DNA from 2 places in the Clavibacter davisi genome. Region 1 is predicted to be linked to the other one. Evidence: predicted binding sites of a transcription regulator. Region 1 holds the regulator's gene; the other holds the start of a gene.

Region 1 (6,250 bases):
GAGGGCGCCGGTGAAGCCGGAGTCGAGCGTGACCTTGGTGTCGACGCCGGTGAGCTTCGGGATCGTGGCGAGAGCGGTCGGGTTCGCCTCGGTCGTCGCGGTCGCGGCGGGCTTCGACGAGGAGCCGGAGTCCGCGGACTGCGGCGGCGTGGAGCAGGCGGCGAGGCCGACGATGAGGAAGCCGGCGGTGGTGAGGCCCAGGAGGGACTTCGAGATGGTGCGCATGATGGGTCCTTCGGTCGGGGCGGCCGAGCGGCCGCCGGTTGGAGTCGACAGGGCATTCGGCACCCCTCCCGAACTCGATGGGTCCGTGATGCGAACGTGACCTGATCCGCCCCCTCCTGGGAGTTGAGCCGCCTGCGCTCAGGTTCGGCGGATCCGACTTGACGCCGGCCGGGGCTCCGGTAGAGTTGAGTCATCGCGGCTCAAGTAGCACGCCGCTGACGAAGCGGCACCGCGAGCGAGACTCCGCGGGACACCCGCGTCACCCACGAAGCGACCCCGTGATCCGGGCGCCGCGGCAACAGAAGGAGAACACCCCATGGCTCGTGCAGTAGGAATCGACCTGGGTACCACCAACTCGGTGGTCTCGGTCCTGGAGGGCGGGGAGCCCACCGTCATCGCCAACGCCGAGGGCGCGCGCACCACGCCGTCCGTCGTCGCGTTCACCAAGGACGGCGAGGTGCTGGTCGGCGAGACCGCCAAGCGCCAGAACGTCACCAACGTCGACCGCACCATCTCGTCGGTCAAGCGCCACATGGGCACCGACTGGACCGTCGGCATCGACGACAAGAAGTACACGTCGCAGGAGCTGTCCGCCCGCATCCTCGGCAAGCTCAAGCGCGACGCCGAGCAGTACCTGGGCGATTCGGTGACCGACGCGGTCATCACCGTCCCCGCGTACTTCAACGACGCCGAGCGCCAGGCCACGAAGGAGGCCGGCGAGATCGCGGGCCTCAACGTGCTCCGCATCATCAACGAGCCCACCGCGGCGGCCCTCGCCTACGGCCTCGACCGGGGCAAGGAGGACGAGCTCATCCTCGTCTTCGACCTCGGCGGCGGCACGTTCGACGTCTCGCTCCTCGAGGTGGGCAAGGACGACGACTTCAGCACCATCCAGGTCCGCTCCACCGCGGGCGACAACCGCCTCGGCGGCGACGACTGGGACCAGCGCATCGTCGACCACCTCGTCAAGCGCTTCAAGGAGTCGACGGGCGTCGACGTCTCGAACGACAAGATCGCCAAGCAGCGCCTCAAGGAGGCCGCGGAGCAGGCGAAGAAGGAGCTCAGCTCTTCCACCAGCACGAGCATCCAGCTGCCGTACCTCTCCCTCACGGAGAACGGCCCGGCCAATCTCGACGAGACGCTCACCCGAGCCAAGTTCGAGGAGCTCACGAACGACCTGCTCGAGCGCACCCGCAAGCCCTTCGAGGACGTCATCCGCGAGGCCGGCGTCTCGGTCGGCGACGTGGCCCACGTGGTCCTCGTCGGCGGATCCACCCGCATGCCCGCCGTCGTCGACCTCGTGAAGAAGCTCACGGGCGGCAAGGAGCCCAACAAGGGCGTCAACCCGGACGAGGTCGTCGCCGTCGGCGCCGCGCTCCAGGCCGGCGTGCTGAAGGGCGAGCGCAAGGACGTCCTGCTCATCGACGTCACCCCCCTGAGCCTCGGCATCGAGACCAAGGGCGGCATCATGACCAAGCTCATCGAGCGCAACACGGCCATCCCCACCAAGCGCAGCGAGACCTTCACCACGGCCGACGACAACCAGCCGTCCGTGGCCATCCAGGTCTTCCAGGGCGAGCGCGAGTTCACCCGCGACAACAAGAACCTCGGCACCTTCGAGCTCACCGGCATCGCGCCGGCGCCCCGCGGGATCCCGCAGGTCGAGGTCACCTTCGACATCGACGCCAACGGCATCGTGCACGTGTCCGCCAAGGACAAGGGCACCGGCAAGGAGCAGTCGATGACCATCACGGGCGGATCCTCGCTCGCGAAGGAGGACATCGAGCGCATGGTGCGCGAGGCCGAGGAGCACGCGGCGGAGGACAAGACGCGCCGCGAGCAGGCCGAGGTCCGCAACAACGCGGAGCAGCTCGCCTACTCGATCGACAAGCTCATCAAGGAGAACGACGACAAGCTCCCCGAGGACGTCAAGTCCGAGGTCCAGGGCGACGTCGACGGCCTGAAGAGCGCCCTCGCGGGCGACGACGAGGCCGCGGTCAAGACCGCGTTCGACAAGCTCTCCGCGAGCCAGACCAAGCTCGGCGAGGCCATCTACGCGCAGGGCCAGCAGGAGCAGGCCGCGGGCCAGACCCCCGAGGGCGCGCCCGAGGCGAAGAAGGACGACGAGGACATCGTCGACGCCGAGGTCGTGGACGAGGACGAGCAGGACAAGAAGACCGACCGATGACCGAGGACACCGCGAACGGCGAGGGTCGCGTGCCCGAGGACGCCACGCCCGAGGACGAGGGGGCCGAGCAGTCGGCCCCCGCGGCCCCGGCCGGGCCTGACGCCACGGCGGATCAGGCGGCCGACGCGGCCTCCGTCCCCGGCGTGGACGGCGCGTTCGTCGAGGCCGAGGGCCCCGACGTCGAGACGACCGACGCCATGGACGAGGAGCTCCAGGACCTCATCGAGCAGACCCGGAACGAGCCCGTCGAGGGCGACTCCGAGCACCTCGCGGACCTGAAGCGCGTCACCGCCGAGTACGCCAACTACCGCAAGCGCACCGAGGCGAACCGCGAGATCGAGCGCCAGCGCGCGGTCGGCGACGTGGTGAAGGGCATCCTCCCGGTGCTCGACGACCTCGACCGCGCCGAGAAGCACGGCGACCTCGCGGAGGGCGGACCGCTCACCGCGATCGTCGCCAAGCTGCGGACGAACGTGGAGCGCATCGGGCTGGTGAAGGTCGGCGCCGTGGGCGACGCCTTCGACCCGCAGGTGCACGAGGCGATCTTCCAGAAGCCGAACCCCGAGGTCCAGGTGGACACCGTGGCGGACGTCGTCGAGAGTGGCTACTACATCGGCGAGACGCTGCTGCGGGCCGCGAAGGTCGTCGTCGACAAGCCGGAGTAGCGCCATCAACCGCAGCATCGATCCGGCTGCACCCACCCCGGTCCGGGCGTCCGCACGCGCGGGCGCCCGGACCGGGTCGTGCGGCCCCCACCACGAGAAGAAGAAGGGAGGCGTCTGATGGCCAGCCAGGACTGGTTCGACAAGGACTTCTACAAGGTCCTCGGAGTGTCCAAGGACGTCTCGGAGGCCGACCTGAAGAAGGCCTACCGCAAGCTCGCGCGGCAGTACCACCCGGACAGCAACCCGGATCCGTCGGCCGAGGCGCGCTTCAAGGAGATCAGCGAGGCCAACGCCGTGCTGTCCGACAAGGAGCAGCGCCGCGAGTACGACCAGATGCGCGCGATGGGATCCGGCGCTCGCTTCAGCGCGCCCGGCGCCGGTGCGCAGGGCGGCGGCTTCGAGGACGTGTTCGGCGGCATGTTCGGCCAGCAGGCCGGCGGCCGCGGGCGTCGTGCGGCCGGGTTCGGATCCGGCCAGCCGCAGTACAGCCAGGGCGGGTTCGAGGACATCCTCGGCGGCATGTTCGGCAACGGCGGCTTCGGCCAGTCGACCGGCGGCTACCGCGGCTACGGCGCACCCACCAAGGGCCGCGACGTGACGGCGTCCACCACGATCGACTTCCTCACCGCCGTGCAGGGCGACGTCGTGCGCCTGCAGGACTCCGACGGCCGCCCCCTCACGGTGCGCGTGCCGGCCGGGGTCACCGACGGGCAGAAGATCCGGCTCGCCGGCAAGGGCGAGCCGTCGGGCGACGGCGGCGCGGCGGGCGACATCATCCTCACGGTCCACGTGCGACCGCACCCCGTGTTCGAGCGCGACGGGCTGAACCTGCGGGTCAACGTGCCCGTGACGTTCCCCGAGGCCGCGCTCGGCGCGACCATCGAGGTGCCGACGCTCGGGGGCGACCCGGTGCGGCTCAAGGTCACGCCCGGCACGTCCAGCGGCAAGGTGCTGCGGGTCAAGGGCCGCGGCGTCACGACCGCGAAGGGCACGGGCGACCTGCTCGCGCGCATCGAGGTCGCGGTGCCGTCGCGCCTCACCGACGCGCAGCGCGTGGCGCTCGACGCGTTCGCCAGCTCGGGTCCCGTCGAGGACCCGCGCGCCGACCTCATCGAGCGGGCCAGGAGCTGACGTGGATCCCCGCGACGCGATGGACGAGGACGCCCCCGTCTTCGTGATCTCCGTGGCCGCGGAGCTCTCGGGCATGCACCCGCAGACGCTCCGGCAGTACGACCGCCTCGGGCTCGTGTCGCCCACCCGCACGGCCGGGAGAAGCCGCCGCTACTCGATGCGCGACATCGTGCAGCTGCGGGAGGTCGCCCGGCTGGGCGCGGAGGGCGTGAGCCTGGAGGGGATCGCCCGGATCCTCGAGCTGGAGAACCAGGTGTCCGAGCTCCGCGGCCGCGTGCGCCAGCTCGAGTCCGCGCTCGCGGACGAGCTGCTCTCCCGGCCCGGCCGCCGCGTGTTCGCGGCCCGCGGCGACGGCGACGTGGTGTCGCTGCGCGCGGGCGTGCGCCCCTCGCGGCAGACCGAGGTCGTGCTGTACCGCGCGGCGCTGGCCCGCCCCGGCGACGACCGGGACGCCGGCGGGCGCGACGCGCGGTGACCGACGCCACGGGATCGGCGGCGACCGCCGCCGACGACCTCCTCGACCTGGGCGCGCTCCGGCGCCGGCCCGACGTCGAGGCCGAGAACCTCTTCGCGGCCGACGCCGCGGATCGCCTGCTCCTCGACGAGCTGCTGGCGCTCCTCGCCGACGCGGCCGCGGCCGGTCGGCCCCTCGCGGCCGACGAGGTCGTGGTGATCGGCGACCAGTACGGCGCCCTGGCGCTCGGGGCCGCCGCGGCGCTCCGGCGGGCCGGGGCGGCGGATCCGATGCGGATCCGCGTGCACCAGGACGCCCTCGTCTCCGAGACGGCGCTCGACCTCAACGCCCGCGACCTCGGCGAGACGGCCGCGTTCGCGCACCACGGGCTCGACGACGCCCTCGCGGCCGGCGCACGGGTCGTCGTCGCCCGCCTGCCGCGCAGCCTCGACGCGCTCGACGAGTGGGCCGGTGCGGTCGTGCGCACGGCGGCGGACGACGTCACCGTGCTCGCGGGCGGGCGGATCAAGCACATGGCGCTCGCGATGACCGACGTGCTCCGCCGGCGCTTCGGCGACGTGCACGCGACGCTCGCCCGGCAGAAGTCGCGCGTGCTCGTGGCGCGCGGCCCGATGCGCGACGCCGCGGCCGACGCCTTCCCGCGCCGCGAGTCGCACCCCGACCTCGGCCTCGAGGTGCGCGCGCACGGCGCCGCCTTCGCGGGTGCGCGCATCGACATCGGCACGCGCTTCCTCCTGTCCTTCCTGCCGGACCTCCTGCCCGACGCGCGCACCGCGGTCGACCTCGGCTGCGGCACCGGCGTCCTCGCTTCGGCGGTCGCGCTCGCCCGGCCGGACCTGCGCGTGATCGCGACGGACCAGTCGTGGGCCGCCGTCGCGTCGGCCCGCGCCACCGTCGCCGCGAACGGGCTGGGGGAGCGGGTGACCGTGGTGCGCGACGACGCGGGATCGACCGTGCCCGACGGATCCGCCGACCTCGTGCTCCTCAACCCGCCGTTCCACACGGGCGCGACCGTGCACGCCGGCCTCGCCGAGCGCCTCTTCCGGTCCGCCGCCCGCATGCTGCGCCCGGGCGGCGAGCTCTGGACCGTCTACAACAGCCCGCTCGGCTACCGGCCGCAGCTCACGCGGCTCGTCGGGCCGACCCGCGAGGCGGGACGGAACGCGAAGTTCACGGTCGCCGTCTCGACGCGGGCGGATCCTCAGGTCCTATCCTCGGGGCCATAGCCGGCGAGCCGCGCCGCGCCGCCCGCTCACCGAGGAACCGCCATGCCCACCTTCCGCACACGCGTCCTGCAGGCCCGCGTGAACGCGACGGGGCTGCCCGTGCCGCCCGAGGCGCTCGAGGAGCTGGGCGCCGGGAAGCGGCCGGCCGTGGTCGTGACCGTCGCGGGGTACTCCTACCGCACGACCGTCGGCACCATGGGCGGGCAGCACCTGCTGCCGCTGAGCGCCGCGCATCGCGCCGCCTCGGGGATCGCCGCCGACGACGAGGTCGAGGTCACGATCGAGCTCGACGCCGTGCCGCGCGAGGCCGTGCTCCCCGAGGAGGTCGCCGCCGCCCTCG
Region 2 (6,250 bases), 1.1 Mb from region 1:
CTCGTCGTCGAGCCCGACGTCCGGAACACCCGGATCCAGCGCCTCAACGAGCTCGTCGGCTTCCGGCCGCTCCGGGTCGTCGACCTCGGCGCCAAGCACGCGCTCCTCAGCGTCGCCACGCGCGACGACGCCCTCCCGCACGCCACCCCCACGGACGGACACGCCATGACCCTCACCCACGACCGCTCCCTCGACACCCACCCCGAGTCCCGGCCGGCTGCCGCGTCGAGGACCTCCGAGCCGGATCCGCGCGTCCACCCCGCCGCGCACCTCCGTCCCGACGCCTGGGCCGCCGCCACGCGCCACCTCGTGCGCAAGGCGCTCGCCGAGTTCGCCCACGAGCTGCTCGTCGAGCCCGAGCGCGTGGATCCGGAGCGGGCACCCGGCGCACCCCGCACGCCGCACGACCCGCGCGCCTGGGCCGACTACCGCGTCGCGAGCGCCGACGGCCGCAGCGCGTACGCGTACCGGGCCAGGATCCTCGAGCTCGACCACTGGGACGTCGACGAGGCGAGCATCCGCCGCACGGTCGACGGCGAGCCCGCGGCCCTCGACGCCATCGACCTGGTGCTCGACCTCCGCGACCGCCTCGGCATCACCGACGAGGTGCTGCCGGTCTACCTCGACGAGATCCAGAGCACGCTCTCGGCCGCCGCGTTCTCGAGACTCCGCGACGTGCCCGACGCCCGCGGCCTCCTCACCGCGTCCTACGCCGAGGTCGAGTCGACGATGGACGAGGGCCACCCCTGCTTCGTCGCGACCAACGGCCGCATCGGCTTCGACCTCGACGACCACGACCGGTACGCGCCCGAGGCGGGGGAGGACGTGCGGATCCTCTGGCTCGCCGTGCACGAGCGCCTCGCGCACTTCGCCTCGGTCGACGGCCTCGACCGGGAGGCGTTCCTCGACGCGGAGCTCGGCCCGGTCGTCCGCGGGCGGTTCCGCGCGCGGATGGCGGACCACGGCATCGACCCGGCGGAGCGCGTCCTCGTGCCCGTGCACCCCTGGCAGTGGGAGAACGTCGTCACGGTCACCTTCGCCGGCCTGATCGCGACGCGCGACATCGTGCTCCTCGGCACGGGCGACGACGAGTACGGCGCCCAGCAGTCGATCCGCACGTGGGCGAACCGCACGACCCCGGAACGCTGCTACGTGAAGACGTCGCTGTCGATCCTCAACATGGGGTTCACGCGCGGGCTGTCGCCGGCCTACATGGCGGTCACCCCGGCGATCAACGACTGGGTGCACGCGCTCGTGACGGGCGACGACGAGTTCGCGCGCCTCGGCTTCGGGATCCTCCGCGAGGTCGCGTCCGTCGGCGTGCGCGACGCCCGGGTCGACTCGGCGCTGCCGCCCGGGCACTCCCACGGCAAGATGCTGTCGGCGCTCTGGCGCGAGTCGCCCGTCCCGGGTCTCGCCGAGGGCGAGCGGCTGATGAGCATGACGAGCCTGCTGCACGTGGACGCGGAAGGGTCGAGCGTGCTGGACGCGCTCATCGACGCGTCCGGGATCGGCGCCGCGGCGTGGATCCGCCGCTGGCTCGACGCCTACCTCGTGCCGCTCGCGCACGCGCTGATCGCGCACGACCTCGCGTTCATGCCGCACGGCGAGAACGTGATCCTCGTGCTCCGCGACCACGTCGTCGTCCGCGTGCTGATGAAGGACATCGCCGAGGAGGTCGCCCTCTTCGACATGGAGCGCGAGCTCCCGGAGGACGTGCGGCGGATCCGCATGGAGATCCCCGAGGACGAGCGCACCCTCACGGTCTTCACCGACGTGATGGACGGGTTCCTGCGGTTCGCGGCCGCGCTCGTCGAGGACCGCGACGACCTCGGCCCCGACGGCCTGTGGCGCGTCGCGGCGGAGGCGCTCGCCGACCACGAGCGTGCGCACCCGGAGCTCGCGGAGCGCTTCTCCCGGTTCGACCTGTTCACGCCGTCGTTCGACCGCTCGTGCCTCAACCGGCTGCAGCTGCGCGACAACCGGCGGATGGTGGACCTCCAGGCGCCGGTGATGCAGATCCACGGCTCGCTGCGCAATCCGCTCGCGATCCACGCGGGGCTGCGGCCGCGGATCGGCTGACGCGTCGGGCCGGCCGGGCACGCGCCCGGACGCGAGAGGAGCCGCCGCCCGCGGGTGCGGACGACGGCTCCTCGTCGTGTGCGGCGCCTCACGCGCCCGGGCGGATCAGCTCGCGGCGTGCGCGCCCTGCTCCACCGTCAGCGTGCGGCCCTCCTGGCCCTGCGGCTCGTCGGACGTGACCGCGATCTTGCGCGGCTTCGCCCGCTCGCTCACCGGGATGGTGACGCTGAGCACGCCGTTGGCGTAGTGCGCCGAGATGCGCTCGGTGTCGATGCCCTGGCCGAGCGTGAGCTGGCGGAGGAACGTGCCGGCCACGCGCTCGCGCGTCAGCCAGCGGACGTTCTGGTCGCCGGCGAGAGTTCGCTCAGCGCGGATGGTCAGCAGCTGGCCGTCCACGTCGATGTCGACCGAGCCCGGGTCGATGCCCGGGAGGTCGGCGGCCAGCACGTAGGTGTCGCCCTCGCGGTGCAGGTCGATGGGCATCGGCCGGTTCGCCTGGCGGGTCTCGGCCAGCGCGCCCATCGCGCGGTCCAACTCGCGGAACGGATCGAAGGTCATGTTCATGCTCGACTCCTCTGATGATCTGCGGTGATGATCTCCGGGGTTGAGCCCCCTCGGCTCAACTGCGTTCAGATTAGCACTCGGGGTGGGGGAGTGCCAAGGCGTTCGCCGAGGGCGAATACCGCTCTCATCACCGGTTCAGGCGCGTCGGCGCAGGTCGCGCTCCATGCGGCCGATGAGCGTCCAGACCGCACGCGAGAGGTCCGGGTGCTCGAGCGCGATGGCGCGCAGCAGCCCGTACTCGAAGCGCGCGACCACGCCCGGCTCGGCCGACGGGTGCCGCACGCGGGCGAGCTCCTCGGCCATCCCGTCGGCCTCGAGCGCGTCCTGGCGGAGGGTCGCGACCACGTGCTCGTCCACGGTCGGCAGCTGCGGGATGACCTCCCAGGGGTCGTCGCCGTTCCGGCAGCGGTGCTCGATCACGGCGTCCAGCTCGTCGCGGGCCTCCTGGCGCAGCACCTCGAGGCTGGCGGGGAAGCGGGCGTGCACGGGCGGATCCTCTCGGGCGGCGGGCCGCCGGGCGGCGGGCCTCTTCACGCTACGTCATGGTGCGGAGCGCTCCCGACCCGTCGCGTTCCGCGGCCAGCCGCGGCCGTCGCGGGCCCGGCGCCCGTCGGTAGCCTGGAGGACCGCGACCCAGGAGGATCCATGACCGACCACGCCCGCCCCGTCGCCCTCGTCACGGGAGCCACCCGCGGCATCGGCCGCGCCGTCGCGGAGGACCTCGCCCGCACCCACCGCGTGATCGTGCACGGCCGCGACCGCGCCGCCGTCGACGCGCTCGCCGCCTCCCTGCCCGACGCGGTCGGCTGGCCGGCCGACCTCGCCGCGGGCGGCCTCGCCGGCCTCGTGCCGGCCCTCGACCGCCTCGACGTGCTCGTGCACTCCGCCGGCGTGATCGGCGGCGACGCCGTGGCCGAGACGCCCGTCGACGAGTGGCGCCGCGTCTTCGAGGTCAACGTCTTCGCCGTCGCGGAGGTGACGCGCGTGCTGCTGCCCGCGCTCCGGGCGGCCCGCGGGCAGGTCGTGCTCGTCAACTCCGGATCCGGCTTCACGGCCAACCCCACGGGCGGCGTGTACGCGGGATCCAAGTTCGCCCTCCGCGCGCTCGGCGACGCCCTGCGCGAGGAGGAGCGACCGCACGGCGTGCGCGTCTCGAGCGTGCACCCCGGACGCGTCGCCACCGACATGCAACGTGAGCTCCGCGCCAAGGAGGGCGGGGAGTACGACGAGACGCGGTACCTCGAGCCCGCGTCGGTCGCGCGCGCCGTGCGCCTCGTGGTCGACCAGACGCGCGACGGCACGCTCGAGTCGGTGTCGCTGCGGCCGTTCGGCGGCTGAGCCGGGGGCGGTGCTGCGCGCCGGCCATCCATCGCGCGCGAAGATCGTATTTGCAAAAGACGATCTTCTGGGGGTACGTTCTCCCCATGACCTCCTCCTCCTCCGCGACCCGCGACCGCGCCGACCACGACCCCGACGTGGACGCGTCCGGCATCGACTGGGGCTCCGGCGGCATCGAGACGCAGTTCGGCTGGTCCATCCAGGCCGTCTACCAGGGCTTCGTGCGCACGGCGCAGACCGCCGTCGCGGACGTGCCGGGCGGCCCGCGCGGGTACCAGGTGCTCGTCGCGATCACCACGGAGGAGCCGTCGTCGCAGCTCGCGCTCGCGCAGCGCCTCGGCATCGACAAGACTCAGATGACGTACGTGATCGACGCGCTCGCCGCGGGCGGGCACGTCGAGCGGCAGCCGCACCCGCGCGACCGGCGGGTCCGCCAGGTCGTCGCGACGGACGCCGGACGCGCCCTGCTGGCGACGGCCCGCATCGCGCTCGGCGAGGTCGAGGACGGCCTGATGCGCGACCTCGCCCCGGCCGAGCGCACGGCCTTCCGGCGTCTCCTCGCCCGCGTAGCCGTCGGCATCGGCGAGGCCGCGGGCCCCGCCGCCGAGCAGTCGGACGTGGCGCGCCTCGAGCAGCCCGTCGCGGCCCCCCATCGTTCGCGCCGACCGGCGCGCCGCACCCCCCGAGACGGAGAACACTCGTGACCACCTCTTCCCCCGCATCCGCATCCGGCCCCGTCGTCGTGGCTGGCGCCACCGGCGACATCGGCCGCCGCATCGTCCGCGAGCTCCTCGCGGCGGGCGCGCGCGTCCGCGTGCTCACCCGCCCCGGCAGCAACGCCGCCCGGGACGCGTGGGGCGATGACCCGCGCGTCGAGGTCGTCGAGGCGGCGTACACGGACCGGGCCGCGCTGATCCGCGGGGTCGACGGCGCGCGCGTCGTCGTCTCCGCCGTGAGCGGCGCCCGTGCCGTGATCGTCGGGGCGCAGCGCGCGCTGCTGGCCGCGACCGTCGCCGCCGGGGTCCCGCGCTTCATCCCGTCGGACTACTCCGCCGACTACCGCCGCGTCACCCCCGGCAGCAACCGCAACTTCGAGCTGCGGCGCGAGTTCTCGGCCGACCTCGACGCGGCGCCCGTGCGCGCGACCTCGGTGTTCATCGGCGCCTTCGCCGACATGCTCACCGGCCAGGCGCCCATCGTGCTGTTCGACCGGCGCCGCGTCCTCTACTGGTCGTCCGCCGACCAGGTGCTCGACTTCACGACCAAGGACGACACGGCGCGCGTGGTCGCGCTCGTCGCCCTCGACGACGACGCGCCCCGCGCGGTCGAGGTCGCGGGCGACCGGGTCACGGCGCGCGACCTCGCGCGCATCATGACCGAGGTCACCGGCACGCCGTTCGCGCTGCAGTGGGCGGGATCCACGGGCGTCCTCGCCACCGCGAGCAAGGCGATGCGCCGCCTCGGCCGCGACGAGCAGGAGGCGTTCCCCGCCTGGCAGGGGATGCAGTACCTCGTGAGCATGTACAGCGGCGAGGCGGAGCTGCGCCACGTCGACCGCGAGCGGTTCGGCGCCCACACGTGGACGGGCGTGCGGGACGTGCTCGCCGCGCACGTCGAGGAGCGCGCGGCGACGACGGCCGCGTAGCGCGACCCGGGCGGGGACTCGGGCGGGACGGGACGAAGGGCGGCCGGGCGGACGGACGCGGCGACGCGCCCGGCCGTCACGTCACGAGGCCACGGCTCGCTGGGTGCCGCACCCAGACGGCGGTGGTTGGGTGGGGCCGCGCCACGAGCGCCGCGGGCCGGCCGTCCGACCGCCCGCACCCCGAGAACGCAAGGAGACCCATGACTGCACGCAGCATCCAGTGGCAGCTGGCGAAGCGCCCCACCGGCGAGCCCACCCCCGACGACGTCCGCCGCGTCGAGGTCGACCTCCCCGACCTGCAGGACGGCGAGGTCCGCGTCGAGAACGAGTTCATCTCCGTCGACCCCTACATGCGCGGCCGCATGAACGACGTGCCGTCCTACGTGCCGCCGTTCCAGCTCGACGAGACCATGACCGGATCCGCGGTCGGCCGCGTCGTCGCGTCCCGCTCCGACGACCTCGCCGTCGGCGCGCTCGTCAGCCACATGCTCGGCTGGCGCGACGTCGCCCAGGGCCAGGCCGGCGGCTTCCGCCCCGTCCCCGAGGTCCCGGGCGTGGCATCCTCCGCGCACCTCGGCGTGCTGGGCCTCACGGGCCTCACCGCCTACGTCGGCCTCACGC

What was found. The regulator HspR, encoded in region 1, represses chaperone genes until heat shock. The targets are predictions, from matches to a motif close to AAGTTGAGTCNNNNNGACTCAACTT.
Region 2: a site for HspR is predicted at 2,684-2,708, ahead of ACU4ZT_RS10965 (Hsp20/alpha crystallin family protein). Genes of this name have one in related genera too.

What each region holds. Positions count from the first base shown of each region.
Region 1 is NZ_CP199882.1:76,351-82,600, forward strand. It holds gene ACU4ZT_RS00350 (hypothetical protein) at 1-225, opposite strand, end outside; gene dnaK (molecular chaperone DnaK) at 542-2,413, shown strand; gene ACU4ZT_RS00360 (nucleotide exchange factor GrpE) at 2,410-3,078, shown strand; gene ACU4ZT_RS00365 (DnaJ C-terminal domain-containing protein) at 3,196-4,209, shown strand; gene ACU4ZT_RS00370 (heat shock protein transcriptional repressor HspR) at 4,229-4,684, shown strand; gene ACU4ZT_RS00375 (class I SAM-dependent methyltransferase) at 4,681-5,910, shown strand; gene ACU4ZT_RS00380 (DUF1905 domain-containing protein) at 5,953-6,250, shown strand, end outside.
Region 2 is NZ_CP199882.1:2,315,773-2,322,022, reverse strand. It holds gene ACU4ZT_RS10970 (GNAT family N-acetyltransferase) at 1-2,082, shown strand, start outside; gene ACU4ZT_RS10965 (Hsp20/alpha crystallin family protein) at 2,188-2,646, opposite strand; gene ACU4ZT_RS10960 (hypothetical protein) at 2,782-3,132, opposite strand; gene ACU4ZT_RS10955 (SDR family oxidoreductase) at 3,292-3,984, shown strand; gene ACU4ZT_RS10950 (MarR family winged helix-turn-helix transcriptional regulator) at 4,071-4,688, shown strand; gene ACU4ZT_RS10945 (NmrA family NAD(P)-binding protein) at 4,685-5,629, shown strand; gene ACU4ZT_RS10940 (NADP-dependent oxidoreductase) at 5,830-6,250, shown strand, end outside.